Regions from separate parts of the Streptomyces sp. SAS_270 genome, predicted to be linked through region 3. Evidence: riboswitches for the same ligand, from Rfam matches in the RefSeq annotation. Region 3 holds a riboswitch; each other region holds the start of a gene.
What was found. Region 3 has a riboswitch for cyclic di-AMP ahead of ACN6LB_RS20150 (M23 family metallopeptidase). Riboswitches for the same ligand answer to the same signal wherever they lie in the genome.
Positions count from the first base shown of each region.

Region 1: another riboswitch for cyclic di-AMP. It lies ahead of ACN6LB_RS16460 (transglycosylase family protein); the one in region 3 lies ahead of ACN6LB_RS20150 (M23 family metallopeptidase).
Region 2: another riboswitch for cyclic di-AMP. It lies ahead of ACN6LB_RS23510 (NlpC/P60 family protein); the one in region 3 lies ahead of ACN6LB_RS20150 (M23 family metallopeptidase).

Region 1 is NZ_JBMNDS010000020.1:104,461-108,912, forward strand. Features, by position in the region: gene ACN6LB_RS16445 (DUF501 domain-containing protein) at 1-224, opposite strand, end outside; gene ACN6LB_RS16450 (FtsB family cell division protein) at 333-809, opposite strand; gene eno (phosphopyruvate hydratase) at 914-2,194, opposite strand; gene ACN6LB_RS16460 (transglycosylase family protein) at 2,504-3,208, opposite strand; cyclic di-AMP (ydaO/yuaA leader) riboswitch at 3,212-3,377, opposite strand; gene ACN6LB_RS16465 (transglycosylase family protein) at 3,607-4,452, opposite strand, start outside.
Region 2 is NZ_JBMNDS010000036.1:46,667-51,118, reverse strand. Features, by position in the region: gene ACN6LB_RS23520 (hypothetical protein) at 402-755, shown strand; gene ACN6LB_RS23515 (tellurite resistance/C4-dicarboxylate transporter family protein) at 733-1,695, opposite strand; gene ACN6LB_RS23510 (NlpC/P60 family protein) at 1,818-3,011, opposite strand; cyclic di-AMP (ydaO/yuaA leader) riboswitch at 3,020-3,190, opposite strand; gene pcrA (DNA helicase PcrA) at 3,556-4,452, shown strand, end outside.
Region 3 is NZ_JBMNDS010000028.1:9,502-13,953, reverse strand. Features, by position in the region: gene ACN6LB_RS20155 (alpha-galactosidase) at 74-2,143, shown strand; cyclic di-AMP (ydaO/yuaA leader) riboswitch at 2,446-2,603, shown strand; gene ACN6LB_RS20150 (M23 family metallopeptidase) at 2,606-3,526, shown strand; gene ACN6LB_RS20145 (exo-rhamnogalacturonan lyase family protein) at 3,723-4,452, shown strand, end outside.

The DNA of each region.
Region 1 (4,452 bases), on a different contig from region 3:
CCGATCGCGGAGGCGGCCCGCGGGCACGTCAGGTAGTACGTCGTCGGGAACGGCGTGCCGTCCGGCAGCCGGGGCGCCGTCTCGACGACGTCCGGCTGACCGCAGGGGCAGCGGTGCGCGATCGCGCGCAGCCCGCGCGGCGGACGGCCGAGCTGCTGCTTGAAGGCCTCGACGTCCGCGTCGGTGGGCTCGGTGCGCGGGGTGGTCGGCGGAGGCGTTTGCATACCTGTTCTTTCCTACTGGTCCTGCGTGCTGATCGGTCTTGCGTACTGAGTCGGTCCTACGTGCTCATCCGGTCCTACGTGCTCAACTCGTCCTGCCTGCTCAGCGGTTCACCGGTCGGCGGCGTCGGACTTGTCCACGCCGTCCCAGACGTTCGAGTACCAGGGGCGGTCGGCCGCCCCCTTCTCCGCGCGGGACTGCTTCGCCGCGTCCGGGTCGATCACGATGTAACCGGTCTCGCCCGGCATGACGTAGTGCAGCCGCTGCCGGATCTGCTGCTCCGCGTACGCGTCGTCCTGCCAGCGCGCCTTGAGGTCGCGCAGCTGCTCGACCCGCTGCCGGGCCTGCTGCTGCTCCCGCTGCTGGTCGGCGATCTCGGCGCGCTGGGAGACGTACTGCCTTATCGGGTACGCGAGCGCGACGATGAGCGTGCACAGGACGAGGGCGAGGAGCGCGGCCCGGCCCGTCAGCCGGGAGCGGCGGGCCTGGCGCTTGGTCTGGGAGCGGTAGACACGGGCCGCCGTCTGCTCGCCGAGCACCCGCAGCCTGGTCGCGGTGGAGAACCGGTCCCGGTCCTTCACGGCCATCGTCCCGCCTCCCGTTCGTCCCGTTTCACACGCGCGTACGTCCCCGCACACGGTACGGGACCGAGTACGGGGACGTACGTACGACGCTTCCTACGAGGCTACGGTCAGCCCTTGAAGCGGGGGAAGGCGCTGCGGCCGGCGTACACCGCGGCGTCGTCGAGGATCTCCTCGATGCGCAGCAGCTGGTTGTACTTGGCGACGCGGTCCGAGCGGGCCGGGGCACCGGTCTTGATCTGGCCGCAGTTCACCGCGACGGCGAGGTCGGCGATGGTGACGTCCTCGGTCTCGCCGGAGCGGTGGGACATCATGCACTTGAAGCCGTTGCGCTGGGCCATCTCGACGGCGTCCAGGGTCTCGGTCAGCGAACCGATCTGGTTGACCTTGACGAGAAGGGCGTTGGCGGAGCCCTCCTCGATGCCGCGGGCGAGGCGCTCCGGGTTGGTGACGAAGAGGTCGTCGCCGACGATCTGGACCTTGTCACCGATCTTCGCGGTGATGGTGTTCCAGCCGGCCCAGTCGTCCTCGTACAGCGGGTCCTCGATGGAGACCAGCGGGTACGCGGAGACGAGCTCCTCGTAGTACTCGGTCATCTCGGCGGCCGAGCGGGACTTGCCCTCGAACTCGTACTTGCCGTCCTTGTAGAACTCGGACGCGGCGACGTCGAGCGCGAGCGCGATCTGCTCGCCCGGGATGTAACCGGCCTGCTTGATGGCCTCGACGATGAGGTCGAGCGCGGCGCGGTTGGACTCCAGGTTCGGGGCGAAGCCGCCCTCGTCGCCCAGGCCGGTCGACAGACCCTTGGTCTTCAGGACCTTCTTGAGGGTGTGGTAGACCTCGGCGCCCCAGCGCAGGGCCTCGGAGAAGGACTCCGCGCCGATCGGGGCGATCATGAACTCCTGGATGTCCACGTTCGAGTCGGCGTGCGACCCGCCGTTCAGGATGTTCATCATCGGAACGGGCAGCAGGTGCGCGTTCGGGCCGCCCAGGTAGCGGAAGAGGGGGAGGTCGCTGGCCTCGGAGGCGGCGTGGGCGACGGCGAGGGAGACGCCGAGGATGGCGTTGGCGCCGAGCGAGCCCTTGTTGTCGGTGGCGTCCAGGTCGAACATCGCCTGGTCGATCAGGCGCTGCTCGGTGGCGTCGTAGCCGACGAGCTCCGGGCCGATCTGCTCGATGACCGCGAGGACGGCCTTCTCGACACCCTTGCCCTGGTAGCGGTTCGGGTCACCGTCGCGGAGCTCGATGGCCTCGAAGGCGCCCGTGGAGGCGCCGGACGGGACGGCCGCACGGCCGGTGCTGCCGTCGTCGAGGCCGACCTCGACCTCGACGGTGGGGTTGCCTCGCGAGTCGAGGATTTCCCGGGCTACGACGACGTCGATGGACGGCACGAGCATCTCCTTCTGGGATGTGACGCGGGTACACAGGACTTCGGCAGTCCCGCGAGATGAGCCTAACCGGCCCAGGGCGATCGGCCAGCCGGTCGACCACTCCTTGAGCAGAACTCAGGGTAAACATTGTTCCAGAACGGAACAAAAAAGGAATGAAGAGGGCGAGGAGAGCCGCGAAGCGGGCCAAGAAAAAACCCCGCTCCGGTGCGTACGGGGGAACACGCACCGGAGCGGGGAGCCCGTGGGGACGGGGGGGTGCCCCTCACGTGGCCTCCACTATGAAGGCCACGTATGGGAGGAGGCTGTGGTTCAGCTGAGGTGAAGCTGCTGACCGGGGTAGATGAAGTCGGCGTCGTCGATGATGTCCTGGTTCAGCTTGAACAGCTTCTGCCAGCCACCCTTGACGTGCTTCTTCTCGGCGATCGAGCTGAGGCTGTCGCCCTTCTTCACCTTGTACTCGCCGTCACCCTTCTTGACCTTCTTGCCGGTCGGGGTCTGGACGGTCTTCTTGGCGGCGGGGCGCTCCTGCGAGCGGGAGGCGTGCTGCTCGCTCGTCGTGGTGCTCTGCTGCTGCGGCTGGGTGGTGCTCTGCGAGCTGGAGCCGGAGCCCGTGTCCGACGAGGTGGAACCGCCGCCGGTCGACGCACCCGACAGGCCCACGCCACAGCTCGGCCAGGCGCCCTTGCCCTGCGAGGCGAGAACCTTCTCGGCGACCGCTATCTGCTCGGACTTGGAGGCCTGGTCGGCGGAGGAGGCGTACGCGGTGCCGCCGTACGCGGCCCACGTGGACGAGGAGAACTGGAGGCCGCCGTAGTAACCGTTGCCGGTGTTGATCGACCAGTTGCCGCCGGACTCGCACGAGGCGACGGCGTCCCACTCGGAGGCGGTGGCGGCGGAGGCGGTGCCGGAGGCCATCAGCGGAGCGGCGATGGCGACGCCGGTGACACCGGCGAGCGTGGCGACACGGGTGGCCTTGGACGGGCGGCGGTGCTTGCCCTTGCTGGAAAACAGCATGAGAGATCCCCTCACCGACGCCTGCGAGGTGAGCTGTCGGGTTCGGGCCGGTTGAGTTGCCCGGCCGCGCACCAGTGGTGCGCGGCTTCACCCCAAGCCGGTCCGGCAACGATCACCGGGTCCGGCACTTACCTGGGTCCCCCGCTCCTGCCTACGGCGCTTGACGCGACGACTGTTCCCGTACGGCCGTTGGCAGGATTCGGCGTTGCGACCGTCGGTGCCCGCTGTGGCGAGCGGTCACGACCGTAGACATGCGATCGCCGGAATTTCAAAGACGATCAGGGCTACTGAGACTCATGTCTCACTCTCACCAAACCGGACATTCCATCTCGAATCATGACCTGAACTACCGCTGGATTTAGCCCGATTCGCCAGATGACGGCCAGTTGGTCGGCTACCTACCGGGCGGCTTCGGCACTGTCCAGCTCAAGCTTCTGACCGGGGAGGATGAGGTCCGGGTCGGTGCCGAGCGCCTGCTCGTTCGCGGAGTACAAACCGGACCATCCGCCCTTCAGGTCAAGGGAGTCGGCGATGGACCAGAGACTGTCCCCGGTGCGGACGACGTACGAGCCGTCCGTCGCGCCGCGTGCGGCGCCGGAGCCGCGTGAGGCGTGACGGCCGGAGGTGTCGTCACCGCGGCTGCCGGAGGCGCGGTCGGCCGCACCCTCGCCGGTGCTCCCCTCGGCCTCTTCGCCGGCACTGTCGCCGCGGTGGCGCCCGGAGCCGGATTCGGATGTCGCGGTCCCGGAGGAGCCGTCCGAAGAGTCGGCGTTCTGGCCGGACTTGTCCGACTCGTCGCTCTTTGTCGACCCTGTGGTCGCGCTGTCGGAATCCTGAGCGTCGCTGGAGTCACCGGAGTCACCGGAGTCGCCGTCGGACGTGTCGGCCTTGGTCGAGTTCCGGGTCTCGCCCGAGGGCGCGTCGGACGACGTGTCGGACGAGGAGTCGGAGAGGCCCGAGGAGTCGGTGCCGGAATCGGATGAACCAGACGAATCCGAAGTATCCGAGGAATCAGACGAACCCGATGAACTCGACGAGCCGGAGGAGCCGGCCGAGTCGCCCGCCACGCCCGTGTCGACGTCGATCGAGCCCGAGTTCTTGCTGAGCCCGGAGAGCGGGCCACAGGTGGGCCAGGCGACGAGCCCCTGGTCGTCGAGGACCTTCTCGGCCACGGCTATCTGCTGCGAACGGCTGGCCTGGTCGGCGGTCGGCGCGTAGGTGAGGCCGCCGTACTTCTGCCAGTT
Region 2 (4,452 bases), on a different contig from region 3:
AGCGGTGAGCGGTGACGCGTCCGACGGCGGCCCACACAGGGGGAGCGGGCCGCCGCCGGACCTTCTCGGCGGTGGTGTCCGACTGCCGCCCCTGGCCCGGGCGGCGGTGGGGAGCCGGTCACCTGGTGGAGGACGCTAAACCTCACTTAGGTCGAGTGGTAACGCAATGTACGGAAATGATCCGACTCGACCGCCGGGCGACCGTCCGTGGCCGTGATCCCGTTCCTCTGCAGCCGACTTCACGGAGTGTGCTGACCGATGAGGTGGTTCGGCGGCGGCCGGGGGCGGCACCGTGCTAGGCCACCGTCCGGCGCCTTCCGTGTGCCGCATCCTGCCGAGGTCCACCCGGGGGGAGGCCCGGTGCTCAGGGGAACGCGGGCCCCCGGTTAGGCTCCGGCCTCATGGACGTACTCATCCATCTCTTCGTCGGCCTGCACATCATCGGCATCGCCGCGCTCCTCGGCGGCTTCTTCACCCAGATGAAGGCGATGGGCCAGGGCACCGCCCGGTTCGTTCCCGCGATGCTCCACGGCGCGCTGACCATGCTGGTCACGGGCGTCGCGCTGGTCGGGCTCAACCAGGCCGACGACCACACGGTCAACACCTTCAAGATCGGCGTGAAGCTGGCCCTGCTGATCGTGATCCTGGGGCTCGTCTACGTGAAGCGCGACGACGAGAAGGTCGACAAGGGGCTGTTCGGGCTGGTCGGCCTGCTGACCACGGCGAACATCTTCATCGCGGTGCTCTGGACCTGACCGCCCCGGCCGCCCCGGCTGCCACGAGCAACCAGGCCGCCACCGCGATCCACAGCAGCGTCTGCCCCGGGCCGCTCAGCCATCCGCTGCCGAGGGCGGTCCCGACCGCCAGGGTCGCCACCGCCGTCATCCCCATGGGGAACACGGTCGCCCAGCGCCGTACGTCGTAGTGCGGCCGCGGCCAGACCGCCTCGGCGGCGAACAGGACGACGTACCAGGCGAGGTCCAGCACGAGCAGCGCGGCGGTGACTGCGCGCAGGACGCCGTTGTCGTCGTCGTTCCACAGGTACTGGTTCGCGTGGTGCGCGGTCACGAGCTTCGCCCCGGCCAGCGCCGAGATGGCGAGCGCACCGCCCGCCACCCACTGGTCCCCGGCCCCGGTGGCCACCTGCCGGATGTCGAAGCGGAGCAACGCCACCCCGTAGAGGACGATCCCGAGCCAGAACAGCGCCAGCGCGGCATGCGCGAGCCACTCCACGCCCACCAGCGCGGCCAGCACGGAGCCCAGCACGGCGAGCCCCTGGGTGGCCACACAGCCGAGGAACACCGCTCCGGGCATACGGCGCCCCCAGTGCCGTACGACCACGATCAGCAGCCCCGGCCAGAGCAGGGCCGCCAGCGCGAGCAGCGCCTCGGCGAGACCCAGCCACCCGAGGGCGGACAGCCGGGTGCCGAGCACGGTGGTCGCGGCGATGGCGGTGAGTGCGCCCGGCGTGCACGCCTCCGCCACCCAGCGCGCCCGGTCCCGTACGAGCCGCACCCCGAAGTCCGCGGCGAGCGCGAGCCATGCGATGACCGCCAGGACCAGGGCGATACGGGACAGGGTCTCGTAGCCGGTCAGGGACAGCCCGACGGAGACGATGCCGGTGGCCATGACGGCGGCCCCGGCGGCGGGCGGACGCTCCGCCCACCACGCGCGGAGCTGGGAGATGCCTGACATGCGCCCGATGCTAGGGATCTTCGCGCGGCTTGCCGTGCTGCACGCGCGCGTGGAGGACGAAAAACGCATACGGCACGAAAAAGGGGGTCCACGCGCGCGTGGACCCCCTCCCTACGGTGCGTTCACGCCGGTCGCACCACGCTGTGGATGATCGAGGAGCCGGCGTAGTAGACGGACTCCTCGCGGACGTACGAGCCCGGCTTCGGGGCGTGGATCATCATGCCGTTGCCTATGTAGAGGCCGACGTGGCTGATGTCGTCGTAGAAGAAGATCAGGTCGCCGGGTTGTGCGTTGGAGAGGGAGACCGTCGTGCCCGCGTTGACCTGGTCGTAGGTGGTGCGCGGGAGGTCGACGCCGGCCGCCTTCCAGGCGGCCTGGGTGAGCCCGGAGCAGTCGTACGAGTCGGGGCCGGTGGCGCCCCACACATACGGCTTGCCGACCTGGGCGCGGGCGAAGGCGAGCGCCTTGGCGGCCTTCGTGGCGTACGAGGAGTCGCCGGTGGAGGTGCCGGTGCCTGTGCCCGTGCTTCCCGAACTCGAGGAGTCCGAGGTGCCGGAGCCGGACTGCTGCTGAGCGGCTGCCTCCGCCTCCTGGCGCTGCTTCGCCTCGGCGGCCTGCTGGGCCGCCAGCTCCGCCGCCTTGCGCCGGGCCTCTGCTTCCTTCTTCTTCTCGATCGCCGCGAGCCGCGCCTTCTCCTCGGCGGTCAGCTTCGAGAGCATCTCGCGCGCCTCGGAGAGCTTCTTCTGGACGTCGGCCTTCGACGACTTCAGCGACTTCTGCGACTCGGTCAGCGTCTCCAGGCTCTTGGAGGCCTCCTGGCGCTTCTTCGCCGTCTCGGACTGCTCGGTGACGTAGTCGTCGACGGCGGTCTTCTGACGGCTGGTCAGCCGGCTCATCAGCTGGGTCTGGTCGAAGTAGTCCTGCGGGTCGTCGGCCAGCAGCAGGGTCGCGGTGCCGGGGGCGGCGGCGCCGGTCCGGTATTGCGCGGCGGCGAACGAACCCAGCTCCTCGCGCGCGGAGTTGAGCTTGTCGGTGCGCTGGGCGACGTCGTCGAGAAGGGTGTCGACCTGCTTGCGCTGCTTGGTGGTCTTCTCCTTGGCGGTGTTGTACTTCTCGGTCGCCGTCTCCGCCTGGTGGTAGAGGTCGTCGACCTTCTTCTGCACTTCTTCGAGGCTCGGCCTGGGCTCGGCCGAGGGTGCGGCGTTCGCCGTCTGGGAGAGCAGGGCCACGGAGGTGAGGGCCGCTGTTGCCAGGGCGGGAGTCCGCATGCCCGCTACGCGCGTTGCAGCAGGACGCGGCTTTTTGTGCGACGCCAAGGGAGGCGACTCCTTCCGTCATCCGCCTACCGGGTTAGCTGTCGGGTTCGGGCGGGTGCTCCGGAAGGTTTGCCCTACGGTCCTTGCCCCGAAAGGCGGTTGGACCGATTCACCCCAGGTTCGGTGGGTCCCCGGTTCCGGCTGCCGCGTGGGCACACCGAATTCGGCGGAGGCCGCACGGCCCGGCGACGTTCGCCGGAGAGGGTCGAGCGGTCTGCCCGGCACGCTAGCCAACTCGTGTGGTCCCTGTGAAGGTTGATGTTCGATATGCCCGATACATTTTCGTGACCTTGGCCTCAACCGCCGCTTCCGTGACCGTCCGTGGTGACTTGTGACCCCATGCAGTGGTCTTCAAGGGGCATTCCCGCCCGGCCGGTGGCTGACCGTAACCGTACGGCTCTTGATCGTCCTGGACGATTCCTGACGGCGAAGGAGTGCCGAGTGGCCGGTTCTGGAAGATCATCGGCTTCCGGGGCCCTCGCGGGACAGGGAAATCCCGGGGCGGCGGTCTGTTGTCAGTGCGGCGGCCTAGACTCGGAGAGCGATGAGCAGCCTCTTTGACGACAGCTTCCTGGCGGACCTCAAGCCCTCAGGGGCTCACGAGGAAGAGCCCCCGCCGCCGCCCGAGGACGGGGCGGCCGAGCCGCTTCCGGACGACCTGTTCGGCGGCCGTTTCGACGTGCCCCCGGACCGCGACGCCTACTACCGCGACGGAGCCCCGCGCCCCGCCGTGGAGGCGGCCGCGCTCCTGGACGGGCTGAACGAGAACCAGCGGGCGGCCGTGGTGCACTCCGGCGCCCCCCTGCTCATCGTGGCCGGCGCCGGCTCCGGCAAGACCCGGGTGCTCACGCACCGGATCGCCTATCTGCTGGCCGAGCGCCATGTGCACCCCGGGCAGATCCTCGCGATCACCTTCACCAACAAGGCCGCGGGCGAGATGAAGGAGCGCGTCGAGCAGCTGGTCGGCCCGCGCGCCAACGCGATGTGGGTCATGACCTTCCACAGCGCGTGCGTGCGCATCCTGCGCCGCGAGTCGAAGCGGCTCGGCTTCACGTCGTCGTTCTCGATCTACGACGCCGCCGACAGCAAGCGTCTGATGGCCCTGGTCTGCCGCGACCTGGACCTCGACCCGAAGCGCTTCCCGCCGAAGTCGTTCAGCGCCAAGATCTCCAACCTGAAGAACGAGCTGATCGACGAGGAGGACTTCGCCGCCCAGGCCTCCGACGGCTTCGAGAAGACCCTCGCCCAGGCATACGTGCTCTACCAGTCGCGGCTGCGCGAGGCGAACGCGCTGGACTTCGACGACCTGATCATGACGACGGTCAACCTGCTCCGCGCCTTCCCGGACGTCGCCGAGCACTACCGCCGCCGCTTCCGCCACGTCATGGTCGACGAGTACCAGGACACCAACCACGCGCAGTACGCCCTCGTGCGCGAGCTG
Region 3 (4,452 bases):
CGTTGCCCGCGGGGCCGACTGCGCCGGATGATGTTGGTGCTTGATCGCACCTGTTCGTATCTGTGGGGGCTTGATGATGGAGATCGGCGGCAACGGCCGCATCTGGCTGCTTTCCGGGCCGACCAGCAGTTACGCACTGCGGCTCACCGAGCAGGACGAGCTGCTGCACCTGCACTGGGGCCCGCGGATCACCCTCGCCGACGCCGAGGCACTGGCCGCGCTGCCCGCGCCGCAGTACTGGCCCTTCGAGTCACAGCTCGACGGCCATGAGGAGTATCCCGTCGAGGGCGGCCCCCGCTTCGTACGCCCCGCGCTGTCCGTGCGTACGGCCGAGCGGCGCGGCACCGAGTGGCGGTTCGAGGCGCACGAGGCGGACGGTGACGAACTGCGGTTGCGCTTCTCCGACTCCGGCCTCGGCATCACGCTGCACTACCGCACCCGCGGTGACGTCGTGGAGCGCTGGGTGACCCTCGAGAACGAGGGCCCGGCCGTGGAGCTGCTGCGCGCCGACTCCGCGACCTGGACGCTGCCCGAGCGCGACGGCCGGCGGCTGTCCCAGCTGCACGGACGGTGGGCGGCCGAGTCCCGGCTCGTACGCTCCCCCCTCACCTACGGTGAGAAGGTCATCGGCAGCCGCCGCGGGCACACCGGGCATCAGCACCTGCCCTGGGTCGCGCTCGACGACGAGGCGACCGAGGAACGCGGCGAGGTGTATGGCTGCGCGCTCGCCTGGTCCGGCTCGTGGCGGATCTCGGTGGCCCAACTCCCGGACGGGCGCGTGCAGATCACCGGTGGCGCCGGATACGACGACTCGGGCCTGCTGCGCCTGGAGTCCGGGGAATCGTTCACGACGCCGGTCTTCGCGGGGCTGTGGAGCGACGGCGGCTTCGGCGGGGCGAGCCGGGCCTGGCACGCGTACCAGCGTGCGTACGTCATCCCGGACGCGGACCGGGACCGGCCGGTGCTCTTCAACTCCTGGGAGGCCACGGAGTTCGACATCTCCGAGGAGCAGCAGGGCACGCTCGCACGGCGGGCCGCGGCGATCGGTGTCGAGCTGTTCGTGGTCGACGACGGCTGGTTCGGGGCGCGCACCAGCGACCGGGCCGGGCTCGGTGACTGGACGCCCAACCCGGACCGCTTCCCGGGCGGCCTCAAGCCGCTCGGCGACTACGTGCACGCGCTCGGCATGCAGTTCGGGATCTGGGTCGAGCCGGAGATGGTCAATCCGGACAGCGAGCTCTACCGGCAGCACCCTGACTGGGTGCAGTTCCAGCCCGGACGAAACAGGACTGAGTACCGCAATCAGCTCGTACTGAACCTCGCGCGCCCGGACGTCCAGGAGTACCTGTGGGAGCAGCTCCACAGCATGCTCTCCAGCGCCCCGATCGACTACGTGAAGTGGGACTTCAACCGCTGCTTCACGGATGCCGGCTGGCCCGGCGACCCCTACCCGCAGCGGCTGTGGGTCGACCACGTGCAGGCCCTGTACGCCCTGCTGGACCGGCTGCGGGCCGCCCACCCCGGGGTCGCCTTCGAGTCCTGCTCGGGCGGCGGCGGCCGGATCGACCTCGGCATCATGGCCCGCACGGACCAGGTGTGGACCTCGGACAACACCGACCCGCTCGACCGGCTCGCCATCCAGCACGGCTTCAGTCAGATCCACCCCTCCCGGGTCATGGCCGCCTGGGTCACGGACAGCCCGAACACCCAGCTCAACGGGCGTGTCAGCACTCTGCGCTTCCGGTTCGTGAGCGCCATGGCCGGGGTACTGGGTGTCGGCGGCGATCTGACCGAGTGGAGCGAGGAGGAGCTCGACGAGGCGCGGCAGTGGGTGGAGCTCTACAAGGAGATCCGGCCCGTCGTGCAGCGTGGGGACCTCTACCGGTTGCGGCCCCCGGAGGGCGGGCTCAGCGCGGTGCAGTACGTCCACGGTGACGAGGTCGTCGTCCTCGCCTGGCTCCAGGCTCAGCGTCACGGTGAGCCCGTCGCCCCGCTGAGACTGCGCGGACTTGGCCCTGAAGACGCGTACGAATGCCGCGAAACCGGCGAAGTGCACCGTGGTGCGGTGCTGCTTCATCACGGGCTGCGCACAAAGCTGCGCGGTGACCTTGATGCGACGGTTATTCGACTGCGTCGCAAGTGACTGTTCTGTCCGAATTAGAGCCTTCGTTACAACTAGCCCTGGAATAGGGCTACCTGGGCTTGCGTGGCGTGAGCAGCGTCATAGTGGTAACGGTGAGTCGTGGTCATGCTCACGTAATTTCCCTTTGTTTTCAGTGGATTCAAAGAATGCCGGAGATCCTTATCCACGCAGCGTCACCGGGTTTGTCCACAAGGATCAAGAAAGCGGTGTTCACAGGAATCGCAATGCTTGTCCCGCTGCGCTCGTTTCGCTTACGTTCGCCACCAATCCGGACGGACGCCCAATCCTGCCGCCGCCCGGAATCCGCACACTCACCCGTCACGGCAGGAGCGGGGGACCCACAGGTAGAACGCCTGTTCCGGTCTCCGGAACGGCTAGGGGTAAAGCCGCGCGAGAGCGCGGCCGGGCATCTCCAGTCCGCACCCGACAGCTCACCTCGCAGGCGCCGGAGAGGAAAACGCCATGCCCGCGAAGGGTAAGCATCGCCGTCCCAAGTCCCAGCGTTTCACCCGCTCCATCGCAGTCGCCGGAACCGGTGGCGCCGCGCTCGCGCTGCCGCTGATGGGGGCCACGGGTGCGCACGCCGCCACCCCCGCCGCCGCTGTTTCGACGGTTCCCGAGAAGACCGCCGAGAACGTCGCGCAGAACGTCTCGGAGAAGACCATCACCGCCGCTCCGGCCGCCGCCCAGAAGTCGGGCACGAGGACCTACGCGGTGCGGGCCGGTGACTACCTCTCGAAGATCGCCGACGACCAGAACGTCACCGGCGGCTGGAAGAAGCTCTACTCCGACAACCGCGCGGCTGTCGGCAGCGACCCCTCGCTGATCCACCCGGGCCTGAAGCTGACGATCGGCAAGAAGGCCGCGACCGCGGCAACCCAGTCGTCCGGCAAGAGCACGCAGACGACCGAGTCGAAGGCCGCGCCGACGACCGAGTCCAAGACGACTCAGTCCGCCGACACGGCCAGCAGCTCCGGCTACGGCCTGCCCGTCTCCGGCGCCACCGTCGGCACCGGCTACAAGGTCGCCGGCAGCATGTGGTCCAGCGGCTACCACACGGGTGTGGACTTCGTGGTCCCGACCGGTACCACCATCAAGGCCATCGCCGCGGGCACCGTCGTCTCGGCCGCCTACGACGGCGCATACGGCAACGAGGTCGTCATCCAGCACGCCGACGGCCAGTACAGCCAGTACGCCCACATGTCGCAGCTCTCCGTCTCGGCGGGCCAGACCGTGACCGAGGGCCAGCAGCTCGGCCTCTCGGGCGCGACCGGCAACGTCACCGGGCCGCACCTGCACTTCGAGATCCGCACCACGCCGAACTACGGCTCGGACGTGGACCCCGTGGCGTATCTGCGCTCGCACGGCGTGGCCGTCGGCTGACGCCCGCCTGCTCCTCGCCTCCGAAGGCCGGACCCCACGATCCCCGGGGCCCGGCCTTCGGTGTGCGCGGCTCCATGTGCGGTTCATGATCGCCACATTGCGGTCTTGTGGCACGACCGCACGAGGTATCGACAGGCGTGCGACAGTGACGCCACAGTGATCTCCGCAAGCGCTTTCTATGCTTACGGAGGTCCCCGTGCCCGGCGTCCAGCGACGCACTGTCATCAAGGGCGCCGCAACCGCGGCCGCCACCGCCCCGTTCTCCTGGGCCCTGTCCCGCAGCGCCTCCGCCGCCGACGATGCGGGCGGTGACACCGAACTGCACTGGCTGGAGGGCTCCGCGCCCGCCGCCCACGCCGGGACCACCTGGGGTGTGCCCTGGGCCCGCGGCACCCATCAGCCCGACCGGACGTTCCGGCTCAGCACCGCCTCCGGCGACGACGTCCCCGTGCAGAGCTGGGTCACCGGCCACTGGCCCGACGGCTCGGTGAAGTGGACCGCCCACGCGATCGCGCCCGGCGCCGCCAAGGCCGACACGTACCGGCTGGCCGCGGGCGCCCCCGCCCTCCCCGCCCGGAAGGTCACCGTCACGCGGACCGGCGACCGTATCGAGGTGTCGACCGGTGTCATCACGGCCGTGTTCGGCGCAAAGGGCTCCGACACCGTCGTCCGCAGCGTCCGGCGCGGCTCGGCGGAGATCGCCCGCGACGGACGGCTGGTCGCCCTGCGCCAGGGCTCGCTCCGTGACGGCGTCGCGACCGAGGACTTCACCGGGCGCATCGAGAAGACCGAGGTCGAACAGGACGGGCCGGTCCGCGCCGTCGTACGCGTCGAAGGCCGCCACCGGCACGGCAACCGCGGCTGGCTGCCCTTCGTGCTGCGCTTCTCCTTCCACGCCGGGGCCGAGTCGTTCCGGCTGGTGCACA